4 regions of the Allobosea sp. 10N428 genome follow, and region 1 is predicted to be linked to each of the others. Evidence: predicted binding sites of a transcription regulator. Region 1 holds the regulator's gene; each other region holds the start of a gene.
What was found. Region 1 encodes LexA, which represses DNA repair genes until DNA is damaged. Its sites were predicted from a motif close to TGTTCNNNNTGTGTTCNG; they were not measured.
Positions count from the first base shown of each region.

Region 1 (3,207 bases):
AAATGCCAAGAAGGGCGACGTGCTCGGTACGGCGCGCCTCGCCGGCATCATGGCCGCCAAGCGCACGCATGAGCTGATCCCGCTCTGCCACCCGCTGCTGCTCAGCAAGATCGGGGTCGATCTGGAGATCGACGAGGCCTTGCCGGGTGTGCGCGTGCGCGCCGAGGTGAAGATGAAGGGCCAGACCGGCGTCGAGATGGAGGCGCTCACCGCCGTGTCCGTCGCCTGTCTCACTGTCTACGACATGGTCAAGGCCGTCGATCGGGCGATGCGGATCGAAAATATCCGGCTGCTGCACAAATCCGGCGGCCAGTCCGGCGACTACGAGGCGAAAGCCCGCTGATGGCGCTCACCCCGGTCCCCGTCGCGCGCAAGGCGCTGCTCGATAGCATTCCGGGGCCGACCGGGGCGGAAACCCTGCCGCTCGCGCAATGCGCCTGGCGGGTGCTCGCAGCCGATCTGAAGGCGCTCAGAACTCAGCCGCCCTTCGCCAACTCCGCCATGGACGGGTACGCCGTGCGCGGCGACGACATGGCTGAAGGCGCCGCCCTCTCTGTGACCGGCGAATCGGCCGCCGGGCGGGCCTTTGACGGTACGGTCGGGCCGGGCGAAGCCGTACGGATCTTCACGGGTGCGCCGATGCCTGATGGTGCCGACACCATCCTGATCCAGGAGGACGCCGACGGCGTCGGCAGCCCCACCATCCGCGTGCGGGTGCCCCCGGCCAAAGGCAAGTTCCTGCGCCGGGCGGGGCTCGATTTCCGCGAAGGCGACGCCCTGCTGTCGGCCGGACGCGTGCTCGACAGCGCCGCACTCGGGCTCGCCGCCGCGATGGGCCATCCCTCGCTGCCGGTCCGGCGCAAGCCGCGCGTCGCGATCCTGGCGACCGGCGACGAGCTGGTGGCGCCGGGCGAGCCTGTCGGGCGCGACCAGATCGTCGCCTCCAACTCCTTCGCGCTCGCCGCGCTGGTCGAAAAGGCCGGTGGCACCGTGCTCGATCTCGGTATCGCGCGCGACGACCATGCCGATCTCGCCAACAAGATCGGCATGGCGCGGGCTGCCGATGCCAACGTGCTGATCACGCTCGGCGGCGCCTCGGTGGGTGCCCACGATCTCGTACAGGAGGCGCTGACGCGGGCCGGGATGTCGCTTGGCTTCTGGAAGATCGCGATGCGACCGGGCAAGCCGATGATGACCGGCCGGCTCGGCCGGATGGTCGTGGTCGGGCTTCCCGGAAACCCGGTCTCCTCGATCGTCTGCGGCCACCTCTTCGTGCTGCCGCTGATCGAAGCCCTGCTCGGCCTGGCCGATGCGGATCGCGATCGCAGCATCCCCGCCCGCCTCGGCCGCGACCTGCCGGGCAATGACGAGCGTGAGGATTATCTGCGCTCGGAGCTGGCGCTGACGCCCGATGGTTGGGTTGCAACGCCTTTCGACCGGCAGGATTCCTCCATGCTCGGCACATTGGCGCGGGCGCAGGCGCTGACGATCCGCCCGGCCCATGCTGCGCCGGCCAGGATAGGCGACCTCTGCCGTATCCTGCCGCTGCTGTAGACAGGCGCCCTCGCGCGAACGGGTTGCGGAACACAAGGCGAACAGTTATGGTGTTCGTGATTTGTTTCGAATCTACGCTTTTCCGGGGCCGGCGGGATCATGCTGACACGCAAGCAACACGAACTCCTGCGCTTCATCCAGGAACGCTTGCGTGAGAGCGGGGTGCCGCCCTCCTTCGACGAGATGAAGGACGCGCTCGATCTGCGCTCGAAATCCGGCATCCACCGGCTGATCATGGCGCTGGAGGAGCGCGGCTTCATCCGCCGCCTGCCCAACCGGGCGCGTGCGCTCGAAGTCATCAAGATGCCCGATGGACTCGGTACGCCGCAGCAGCGGCCGCGTTTCAGCCCTGCGGTCGTCCAGGGCGGGCTCGGCACGCAGCCCAATCTCGGCAAACCCCGCCCCACCGCTGATGAGGACAGCCGTTCCTCCATCGCGATCCCGGTCATGGGCCGCATCGCCGCCGGCACACCGATTTCGGCCATTCAGAACCGCAGCCACACCGTCTCGTTGCCGCCCGACATGCTCGGCTCCGGCGAGCATTACGCGCTCGAAGTGCGCGGTGACTCGATGGTCGAAGCCGGAATCCTCGACGGCGACACCGTCATCATCCGCAAGCAGGACTCGGCCAATACCGGCGATATCGTCGTGGCACTGATCGACGACGAGGAGGCCACACTCAAGCGGCTGCGCAAACGCGGCTCCTCGATCGCGCTCGAAGCCGCCAATCCCGCCTATGAGACGCGTGTGCTTGGGCCGGACCGGGTCAAGATTCAGGGCCGCCTCGTCAATCTGATGCGGCGTTACTGAAGCCGCTCGACCTCGGCTTCGCCATCGGCGGATGCTGGCGGAATGCTGATGCTCGTTGCAGCGGGCGCCGCCAGACGCGGTTCGCGTCGGCGGCTCCACGGCCGATCGGCTGCGCTGGGCTCTGAGATGCGGCTGCTCCATCCCGACGCCGTGCGGTAGAGCGAGCTCGCGCCGTCGCGCGACAGTCCCATTCGCTCGATCAGCCGGGCCTTGCAGGCGCCGCTCCAGGGAATGGCGGTGACGACGAGGTCGGCCCGCAGGCAATCTTCGATGATCGCCAGCCGGTCGCGCGTGTAGGAAATCATGCGCTTGTCGGCCGTTTGCGCAACACAACCCAGTTGATCGCAAGCGATGCCGGCGCGCAGCGTCGGATCGTCCGGCGAGCGGCTGTCGCCGTCGGCACTCAGCCATTGCTGCAGCACGAAGCGGCTCGGCTTGCCGGCGACCGCAAGGCGTCCATCGAGGCCCCGCACCGCCAGCCCCGAACCGTCGCGTTCGATCAGGATTTCCGGCCGCTCCGGCTTTCCGGCGATGGCGACGCCGAGCACGATGGGGACCGCCGCCAGCCAGCGCCATGCCGTGGTCCAGAGCGTCAGCCAGAGCAAGGCCAGCACAAAGCAGGTCAGCACGGCCGGGCTGAAGGCGGCGATCATCACGGTGGAATGGTCGATGCTTGCGACCCAGTGCGCCACCTTGAGCACGACATCGGACGCCAGCCCCATCAGCGCCCAGGCGGGCCAGTCCAGCCCGAAGGGATAGGCCAGCACGCCGAAGACGGCGGCCGGCATGACGAAGAGCGAGACGAAGGGCAGCGCCATCGCGTTGCCGAGCAGGCCGAAGGGG
Region 1 is NZ_JBFTIC010000002.1:515,418-518,624, forward strand. Features, by position in the region: gene moaC (cyclic pyranopterin monophosphate synthase MoaC) at 1-343, shown strand, start outside; gene AC1DDA_RS08860 (molybdopterin molybdotransferase MoeA) at 343-1,554, shown strand; gene lexA (transcriptional repressor LexA) at 1,654-2,364, shown strand; gene AC1DDA_RS08870 (ComEC/Rec2 family competence protein) at 2,358-3,207, opposite strand, start outside.

Region 2 (3,207 bases), on a different contig from region 1:
CGTCGTCGCCGGAACCGGCCGGCTGCAGCCGCCGGCCGAGCCGCTCTTCCTCGGCAACGCCGGTACTGCGACACGCTTCCTGACCGCAGCCGCCGTGCTGGTCGACGGCACCGTGATCGTCGACGGCGACGAGCACATGCGCAAACGCCCGATCGCGCCGCTGGTCGAGGCGCTGCGGACATTGGATGTCGCGGTGACGGCTCCGAGCGGTTGCCCCCCGGTCAAGGTCCAGGGGCAGGGGAGCTTCCCCGCCGGACGCGTGGAGATCGATGGCGGCTTGTCCAGCCAGTACGTATCCGCCCTGCTGATGGCGGCGGCCTGCGGGCGTGGGCCGGTCGAGATCGCCTTGACCGGCAAGGAAATCGGCGCCCGCGGCTATATCGATCTGACGCTGGCGGTGATGAAGGCCTTCGGAGCGAAGGTTTCACAGCCGGATCCGGCGACATGGCGGGTGGAGCCCACCGGCTACAGGGCGGCCGACTTCCTGGTCGAACCCGATGCCTCCGCCGCCACCTATCTCTGGGCGGCCGAGGTGCTGACCGGCGGCGCTATCGATCTCGGCGTCGCCCCCTCGGCCTTCACCCAGCCCGATGCCGCCGCGCACAAGGTCATCGCCAGCTTTCCGAACCTTCCGGACGTCATCGACGGCTCGCAGATGCAGGATGCGGTTCCCACGCTCGCCGTGCTCGCGGCCTTCAACCGGCGGCCGGTTCGCTTCGTCGGGATCGCCAATCTGCGTGTCAAGGAATGCGACCGGGTGTCGGCCTTGGCGCAGGGGTTGTCGCGCATCCGGCCGGGCCTCGGCGTGGAGGAGGGCGACGATCTTCTGATCGCGTCCGATCCGGCCCTCGCCGGACAGACCCTTCCAGCGCGGATCGACAGCCATGCCGATCACCGCATCGCGATGAGCTTCGCGCTGGCGGGGCTCAAGCTCAACGGCATCACTATCCTGGACCCCGCCTGCGTCGGCAAGACCTATCCCGGCTATTGGCGGGCGCTGGCTTCGCTCGGCGTCAGGCTGGAGGGCGACCTGCCATAGCCCTCCGACGGTTCGTCTGCGGCGACCGCCCGGCGCTGCGATTCGATAGGGGAAAACCGCTTGAACAAAACGAGAACATCATTGATAATGCCTTAATTGGCCGATAGGGTTCGGCTCCGGTCAAGCGGCCGGTTTGTGTGAAGTGCGCAGGAAGTGGAGCCTGTCATGGCTGGTAGCGTCAACAAGGTCATTCTGGTCGGCAATCTCGGGCGCGACCCCGAAGTGCGCCGCCTCGGCAGCGGCGAGCCTGTCGTCAATCTGCGCATCGCCACCTCCGAGACCTGGCGCGACAAGCAGAGCGGCGAGCGCAAGGAGCGCACCGAGTGGCACTCGGTCGTGATCTTCAACGAGAACCTGGCGAAGGTGGCCGAGCAGTACCTCAAGAAGGGCTCGAAGATTTACATCGAGGGTCAGCTCCAGACCCGGAAATGGCAGGACCAGTCCGGCGTGGAGAAATACACCACCGAGATCGTGCTGCAGCGCTTCCGCGGCGAACTCACCATCCTCGACAGCCGCCAGGGCGGCTCGGATGAGTACAGCGAGGGCGGCGGTGGCGGCGGCTACGTCGACGATCGTTCGGGCGGCGGTGGCTCCTTCGGCCGCTCCGGCGCGATGGGCGGTGGCGGAGCTTCGCGCCAGCCGGCCATGTCCGGCGGCGGCGGCGGCGGTGGCCGTTCCTCATCGACCCATCTCGACGACGATATTCCGTTCTAGCTAACACCTCCGGTAGTCTTGTAAAGCTACTGGCACTAAGGCGCTGTTTTGCAGCGCCTTTTTCATTGACAAACGGGCGAGCAGTTCAGGCGCTGGGTGGCGCGGAGCGGGCTTGCTTGCGATCAGCGATGGCGCCAATGCGGCGGACGCCGGCGCTGACGACGATGGCGCGGCGGCTGCCCGTGCTGGCGCTGGCGGTTGTAGTGCAATTGCGGCCGCTGCTGGCTGAAGGCGGCGTCGGCCTCGTCCAGCGCGCGAGCGATCTCTACCGTGACCGGCCGATCGCCGCCGGGGAGAAATCCGGTTTCGGCAGCGGCACTTTTCGGCGCCAGGCCGACGCCGCCTAGAAGGCCCAACAGGAACAGGCGCCTGTCCATCATATCGTTGTGCTCCCTTTTCCGGCACGGATTCGCCGGCCTTGCAGCCCGGGCGCGCGTACCGGCCTGTGTTGCGTTTGAGACATCCGCATAGCCCGCTACGAGGCCAGCGAATTCCTGTAGAGCGTCCCGTCCTTCATGATGACGGCGAGGCTCCGATCAGGCTGTTCGATGAGCTTGAGATCGTCGAGCAGGTTTCCGTTGACGACAAGAAGATCCGCCAGCGCTCCCGGTTCGATGACACCGAGCTTACCGGGGTAGGGGTTGCGCGGGCCGGACAATGCCAGGAGCTCGGCGTTGCCTGCCGTCGCCATGCGCAGCGCTTCGGCGTTGCTGTACCATTGGCCGAGATGAGTGAGCATCACGCCCTGGCGGGGCGTCATCTCGGGCGAGAACAGCAGGTCGGATCCCCAGGCCGTCTTGATGCCGTGCTTCCGGACGAGTTCGTAGGCCCGCGGCGTGCTGGCGAAGACCTGCAGCATCCGCTCGCGGCTCGGCCCCGTCAGCGGCACGGAATCCGCCTCGGTCAGGAAGGGCTGGATGCTGAGCCAGATGCCCTTCTGAGCGAGCAGGCCAGCGGTTTCCTCGTCCATCAGATGGGCGTGCTCGATGCAGGCGGCGCCCGCCGCCACCGCGCGCTGGACCGTGCGCGGCGCGTAGGCATGGACGGTGACATAGGTGTTCCAGTCGCTGGCGATGGCGACCGCCGCGCGGAGATCGCTCTCGCTGAATGTCGTCATGTCGAGCGGACTGCGCGGCGAGGAGACGCCGCCGCCGCCCACGAGCTTGATCTGCGAGGCGCCCTGCATCAGCTGCTCGCGGATTTTCATTCTGAGGTCGCCGACATCGTCCGCGATCGCGGCAGCCCCCATGCTTTCGATCAGGCTGAGGCGCGCCGGATCGCGCGGGATGTCGCTCAGCATGCGCAGGTCGCCATGCCCGCCGGTCGTCGTGATCATCGCGCCCGAAGGAAAGATGCGCGGCCCAGGGATGATGCCCGCGTCGATAGCCTGCTTGAAGGCGAAGACCGGTCCGCCGACGTCACGGACCGTGGTAAAGCCGCGCAGCAGGGTGCGA
Region 2 is NZ_JBFTIC010000001.1:163,806-167,012, reverse strand. Features, by position in the region: gene AC1DDA_RS00800 (3-phosphoshikimate 1-carboxyvinyltransferase) at 1-1,039, shown strand, start outside; gene ssb (single-stranded DNA-binding protein) at 1,205-1,753, shown strand; gene AC1DDA_RS00790 (hypothetical protein) at 1,891-2,100, shown strand; partial or broken gene AC1DDA_RS00785 (metal-dependent hydrolase family protein) at 2,229-3,207, opposite strand, start outside.
Region 2: the regulator LexA is predicted to act here: its motif matches at 1,100-1,117, upstream of ssb (single-stranded DNA-binding protein).

Region 3 (3,207 bases), on a different contig from region 1:
GAACGCCGCGATAGCATCCTGCCGCTAAACGCCCACCATACCCGAACGCCTGCGGTATCACCCTGGCACAAGCGATTATCCGGCGCCAATGCAGCAACAAGCTCAGTCAAGGATGCTGGCACCCTCTGCCGAAAGGGCGGCCCAGTCCCTCTTGCATGTCCCATTCAACGCAGGTTGTCGACAACCGGCATTTCCAACGATTGCGATTACGGGATGGTCTGGAGCTCAGGCCTCAAAGTTAGCATCGTCAGTGCGCGCGTGAGCCGACAACAGGTACCTCATCCAATCGCGTTGTGTAACGCGGCGAGCGCTTGTCGAATTTGGTGACCCACGCCTTGCGCTGACGGGCAATGCCTGCAGCCGCGGGGAATACAGCGCCTCTGCCGTGCCTCGCATTGCAGGCGTCCAGCGCGGCCATGAGGCGTCCAGACTTATCGCGATCGAGCGAGCCTATCAGCGCGCGCTGCGACATCTCCAGCGAAACCAGGTCCGTGGTCATGAGACCGGCCTTAGCGTAGCGATATCCGGGCTTCCAGATCCGTCGCGCTCCCCATTTAGCTGCGCGGACCAGGACCAGCGTGTCGTTGCTGGCTTCGGGGAAATCCACGGTTGTCGATACCGATCGCGCCGAGCCGCCGTCGAAAGGAGACGTGTGGTAGAAAACCGTGACATGATCGGTGGCAAGGCCGTGATGACGCAGCTTTTCGCCGAGACGGGTTGCATGTGAGGCGATTGCCTCCTGCATCATCTCCAGGTTATCGACGCGGCCAGCGAAAGAGCGTGTCACGGCGCAGCCTTTGCGGGTTGGCGCGACCGCCTCCAGGTCAATGCACGGGTGACCGCGCAACTCCTGGATGATCCTCTCGCCGGCGACGGTCAGTGTCTGGCGGGCGAGCTTCGGATCGAGGGCGGCGACGTCAGCCGCGGTCTTGCAACCGAAAGCCTTGAGCTTGGCTTGGCTGGCGGCACCAATTCCCCAAACATCGTCGAGCGACATGAGCCGAAGCCACTCCCGGCGAGCCTCCGCGCTGGTCAGGTCGCAGACCCCGCCGAGCTGAGGCGTACCTTTGGCGATCTTGTTTGCAAGCTTGGCCAGCGTCTTTGTCGGACCGATGCCGACGCAGGTCGGGACGCCGGTCCAGGTCGAAACGGTTGAGCGGAGATCCTTGCCCCAATCGGCGCGGCGTTCGGGTTCGACAAGCCCGGTATCCAGGAAGCTCTCGTCGATCGAGTAGATCTCGATGTCCGAAGCGAACCGCTGGTAGACCGTGTTCATCCGGCGGCTCATATCGCCGTAGAGGGTGTAGTTCGAGGAGAAGACGACAACGCCCTCGCGCTTCACCAAGTCGCGGATCATGAACATCGGCGCGCCTATTCGGATGCCGAGCGCCTTGGCCTCGCTGGTGCGTGCGACCGCGCAGCCATCGTTGTAAGACAGCACGATGACCGGCCGGCCCTTGAGCTTGGGATCGAACACGCGCTCGCAGGAGCAATAGAAGCTGTTTCCGTCGATAAGGGCGAAGCTCGCGGTCATCGCCGGAAGCGCCGCACGCTGTTGGTTATGACGCCGAAGATCTCGATGTCGGCGTCCGGTCCAGGATCATATTCGGGATAGCGACAGTTGCCGAACGCGAGCCATGATCGGCCCCCGACGAGGCGAAAAATCTTGACCGAGCGCTCGCCGTTCACGTCGACCACGACCGGGTCGCCGTCGCGAGGTCGCAGGCTGCGATCGACCGTGATCAGACTGCCGTCAAAGATACCAGCGTCGATCGCGCTGTCGCCGGCGACTGTCATGATGAAGGTCGCCGGCGCGTTCTTGATCAGGGCGCGCGACAGATCGATAGGGGCGTCCAGATAGTCGTCGGCCGGGGAGGGGAAGCCGGCGCGAACGGGCTTCCGAAAGACAGGGAGAAAAGCAGGAGGGCCGACGACGGCCGGATGAGCGAGCATGATGGCGTTCTCGAAAAAGAGAACATAAGAAGAACACTAGCCACCCGATTCCTGTCAACGTGGAATCTCCACAGCGGCCACGAAATCCGACCGGAGGACGGCATTCGAGGTGGGATTCATACCTGTGTCGGTAGCAGGTAGCGGGTACCGAAGCTTGTTACCATTTTGCATTTTGAGAGGGTAAAAAGCCCGCCGTTCGAGGAACGGCGGGCCTCTGACATCTGTCAGGACTAGGCGGATCCGGCCATCGCCGGGAAACTGACAATGCCCTCCTGTCGGTTGCGACCGGTACATCCGCGGCAACGCATCCAACCGGAGAGCAGGCAGGTGCCATATGACACCGCGCGGACAACGAGATAGTGACGGCTTTGGTTCCTGCAAGGCGGCAGGAAATCTAAGGCCGTCTCCTGCGAGGACTCTCGGTCGTTGGATTTGAGCTGCAGGCGGCTAGGCCCGGCCTGATGCCGAGCCAGATTACACGTCCGGCATTGAGAGGGGCGTTCAACAGCTGCGCGAGAGAGGATGATGGGTTGAGAGGCATGGGTCCGACGCCAGCTGTCCTAGCGCGCTGAGAGACGCTGGAAGATATCTCGGGCAACGCCAACCACGCGCTCCCGCAACTCAGGGCGCGTTGCGAGCATCCATCCAGCCGCGCCTGCCAGTGTCAACCTGATCATCGTCTTGTCCTTCGATTGGAGCATCGGGCGTCGTCGTTGTGTCTCAAACGAACTTCCGCGGGATCGGTTCTCAGGCCACCGCCTGTCGCGACGAAACCGCCATTGAAACCTGTCCGATTTCGGGAACCTGTCATTGACCAGACTGTTCGATGACTAAGGCCTGGGGGCAGATTGGCCGAAGGCGCGACGCGCCACGGTCTATTTCCAGGGATTGTTCGATGTCCTCCAAAGAGCCCATGATCCATGAAGACGGTCTACCAGGCCACGAGTCTGCGCTGACGCCGAAGCCGGAATGGGAGCCCCGTTATCCCGGGAGCGGCCGCCTGGGCGGGAAAGTCGCGCTTATCACCGGGGCAGATAGTGGCATCGGTCGCGCTGTTGCCGCGCTTTACGCGCGCGAAGGCGCGGACGTCGCCATTGTTTACCTAAGCGAGCACGACGATGCCAAAGAGACGGTGAGCATCGTCGAGCGGGAAGGGCGTCGTGCTATCGCTATCGCAGGAGATGTCGGCGACAAGGCATTCTGCGCCGATGCCGTCGCCCGGACGGTCCAAAAGTTTGGGAAGATCGATATCCT
Region 3 is NZ_JBFTIC010000011.1:73,264-76,470, forward strand. Features, by position in the region: gene AC1DDA_RS24460 (Y-family DNA polymerase) at 248-1,534, opposite strand; gene AC1DDA_RS24465 (LexA family protein) at 1,531-1,953, opposite strand; gene AC1DDA_RS24470 (SDR family oxidoreductase) at 2,849-3,207, shown strand, end outside.
Region 3: the regulator LexA is predicted to act here: its motif matches at 1,972-1,989, upstream of AC1DDA_RS24465 (LexA family protein).

Region 4 (3,207 bases), on a different contig from region 1:
TCATCGCGACATAGAGTAGCCGCCGTTCCTCCTCGATCTCGTCCCGTGCGCCGGCACCTAGATCGATCGGGATGCAGCCGTCCACCGTGTTCATGACGAAGACCGACTTCCATTCCTGGCCCTTGGCCGAATGGATCGTCGACAGGATCAGGTAGTCCTCGTCGAGATGCGGCACGCCCGCCTGATCGCTGGTCGCGTCCGGCGGATCGAGCGTCAATTCGGTCAGGAAGCGCTCGCGTGAGGGATAGCCCCCGGCGATCTGTTCGAGCTGAACGAGATCGGCTTGCCGCGTGCCGGCATCCTCGTGGATGCGCTCCAGGTGAGGCTCATACCAGCGACGGGCGCATTCAATCTCGGCCGGCCAGCCGGCCTTACCGGAGCGCAGCTCGCTGATCGCGGAGACGAAAGAAGCCCAATCGTCGCCTGCCCGCGGAGGAGCCGGAGCGTTCTCAAGTGCCTCGAGAGGCGCTGAAGCCTGTGCCACATGGTCAAGGACACGCTGGGCTGACGTCGGCCCCACACCCGGCAGAAGCTGCAGGACGCGAAAGCCGGAGACTTTGTCGCGCGGGTTCTCGACGAAGCGCAGCAGCGCCAGCAGATCCTTGATGTGTGCGCTGTCGAGGAACTTCAGCCCGCCGAATTTGACGAACGGGATATTCCGACGCGTGAGCTCGATTTCGAGCGGCCCGCTGTGGTGGGAGGCGCGAAACAGCACCGCTTGCTGCTTCAGCGTCGAGCCACCTTCGCGGTTCTCCAGCACCTTCTCCGCGATGAAGCGAGCTTGATCCGCTTCATCCCGAACATGAACGAGCTGTGGCGGCGATCCGGTTGCGCGATCAGTCCAGAGGTTCTTGGTGAAGCGCTCGGCTGCAAGGTCGATGACGGCATTTGCCGCGGAGAGGATGGCGCTGGTCGAGCGATAGTTCTGATCGAGTGTGATGATTTCGGCCGGCGGCACGAAGGCGGCCGGGAAGTCGAGGATGTTGCGGACCGTGGCTGCCCGGAACGAATAGATCGACTGGGCATCGTCGCCGACGACCGTCAGGCCGCGGCCGTCCGGCTTGAGCGCGAGCAGGATCGAAGACTGCAGGCGGTTCGTGTCCTGGTACTCGTCGACCATGACGTGGTCGAAGCGGTCGCCTATGTCGGCTGCGATATCGGGATCGGTCACCGCCTGCGCCCAGTAGAGCAGCAGGTCGTCGTAATCGAGGACGTTCTGGCTCTGCTTGGCTTCGACATAGGCAGCGAAGAGCTCCTTCAACTCGGCTGCCCAGGTGGCGCACCATGGATAGGACAGGCGCAGGACCTGCTCGATCGGCAGCTCGGTGTTCACGCAGCGCGAATAGATCGCCAGACAGGTGCCTTTCGTCGGAAACCGCGACTGCGTCTTGGAGAAGCCGAGCTCGTGCCGGACCAGGTTCATCTGGTCGGCCGAGTCTTCCCGATCATGGATCGTGAAAGCCGGATTGAGACCAAGCTGCTCGGCGTATTCGCGCAGCAGCCGCGCTCCGATACCGTGGAAGGTGCCGGCCCAAGTCAGGGCGTCGGCGAGGACGCCTGCTCCCTCACCCAGCACCTTGCGCGCGATCCGCTCAACGCGCTTCGCCATCTCGGAAGCCGCGCGGCGCGAAAACGTCATCAGCAGGATCCGTCGGGGATCGGCGCCGCTGACCATAAGATGGGCGACCCGGTGCGCGAGCGTGTTAGTCTTGCCCGATCCTGCGCCTGCGATGACAAGCAAGGGCGCTGCGGCCAATGTGCCAACGCCATGGATCACAGCGCGGCGCTGAGCCGGATTGAGCGCATCAAGATAGCTGATCGGGGCGATGGCGTTCATGCCTTCGGCTCCGACACCGGCCGTGTCCCTTCCGAAAACCGGCCGCGTAGGAAGCCAAGCGAAGCCGCCCGATCCGCGTCCCTCAGGAGCTCATCGCGGTTATGAAGCAAGGCCCCGATTGCCGCCGGAGCGTCACCGTGAAACTCCGCCAAAACGGTATCGATCTGAAGCTCCATAGGAATTGGAGCAGGCGCCTGTTTTGGCACGACTGGCGGCATGGATGCGTCCTCGAGAATGAGAACATTATGAGAACGATCGCAGCCGGGGAGTCAAGCTCCCGAGGGAGATTCTCCCCCGCACCGCCAACCACGAGCGCTGGCTACGCGCGATAACGATCAAAGGCAGTAAGCCGGATCGTCAGTGGCTCCGCATCCTCCCAGCAATAGATTTCGGTACGGAGATAGCGAAACTCCCCCCCTGGAGCTCGTCATCGATCTCGATCCACCAGGCTCGCGGCTTGCCGTCGCTGCCGTCGGACCAGCGATATCCCCTGCCCTTCAGATGATCCTTCATGTCGAAAGGTGCGTTCTCAGCGTAAATGCACACGCGGCTGCGCTCGCTCGATCGCAAGAGCTCGAGAAAGGGTCGGGACCCACCCTCTCCCACCGGCCTCGCCAGGACTTCCAACAATGCGTTGCAGTCATCCGTCGCGCGGTGGCCCTCATGGAACAAGCCGGACTGGCCGACGAGATATCCAAGCTTGTTTCCCTCGAAGCCAAGATCCGCCCAAGGGATCTCTCTGACCGAACAGGCCCAGGCTTTCGACGCGAAGGTCGGAGAGAGCTTTTCGCAGAACGGGCGATCGAATGCGGCGTTATGGGCGATGACGAGATCCGCGGGCTCGATCAGCGCGTCTAGCGCTGCAACATCGATCTCGCGACCCGCGACCATATCGTCCGTGATGCCGGTCAGCCGTGTGATTTCTGCCGGGATCGGGCCCGATGGCTGACGCAGCCCACTGTAGATGCCGACGACATCGCCGATCGCTCCCTCGTCGTCATAGGTGAAAGCGACGGCACCAATTTCGATGATCTCGTCCTTGGCGTGATTGAGCCCGGTCGTCTCTGTATCCACCAGAACCGCAAGGTTCGGAAATGCGCTCTCCGCTCGAGGGATGATCGGAGGCGGCACGAGCTTGCGCAGGATTCTATAGCGCCCGCCCTGCTCCAGCCGTTGCGCGGCCTCCTCATCCTTCCAGTCGGGCGGGGCTGGTGGAGCTTCCGACTTTCGCTTGCGCGGTGCGGATCTAGGCGTCTGCCGGTAACCCGGCGCATCATCGAACAGGTCAAACTGGGTAGAGGCAATCTTCATTTGGCGGCCTTCGTCATCGCGGGTGCTCGCGAGCCTCCGGTGGCTTCAAGTGCGGCCGA
Region 4 is NZ_JBFTIC010000015.1:28,263-31,469, reverse strand. Features, by position in the region: gene AC1DDA_RS25775 (ATP-dependent helicase) at 1-1,837, opposite strand, end outside; partial or broken gene AC1DDA_RS25770 (3'-5' exonuclease) at 2,157-3,148, opposite strand.
Region 4: the regulator LexA is predicted to act here: its motif matches at 2,074-2,091, upstream of AC1DDA_RS25775 (ATP-dependent helicase).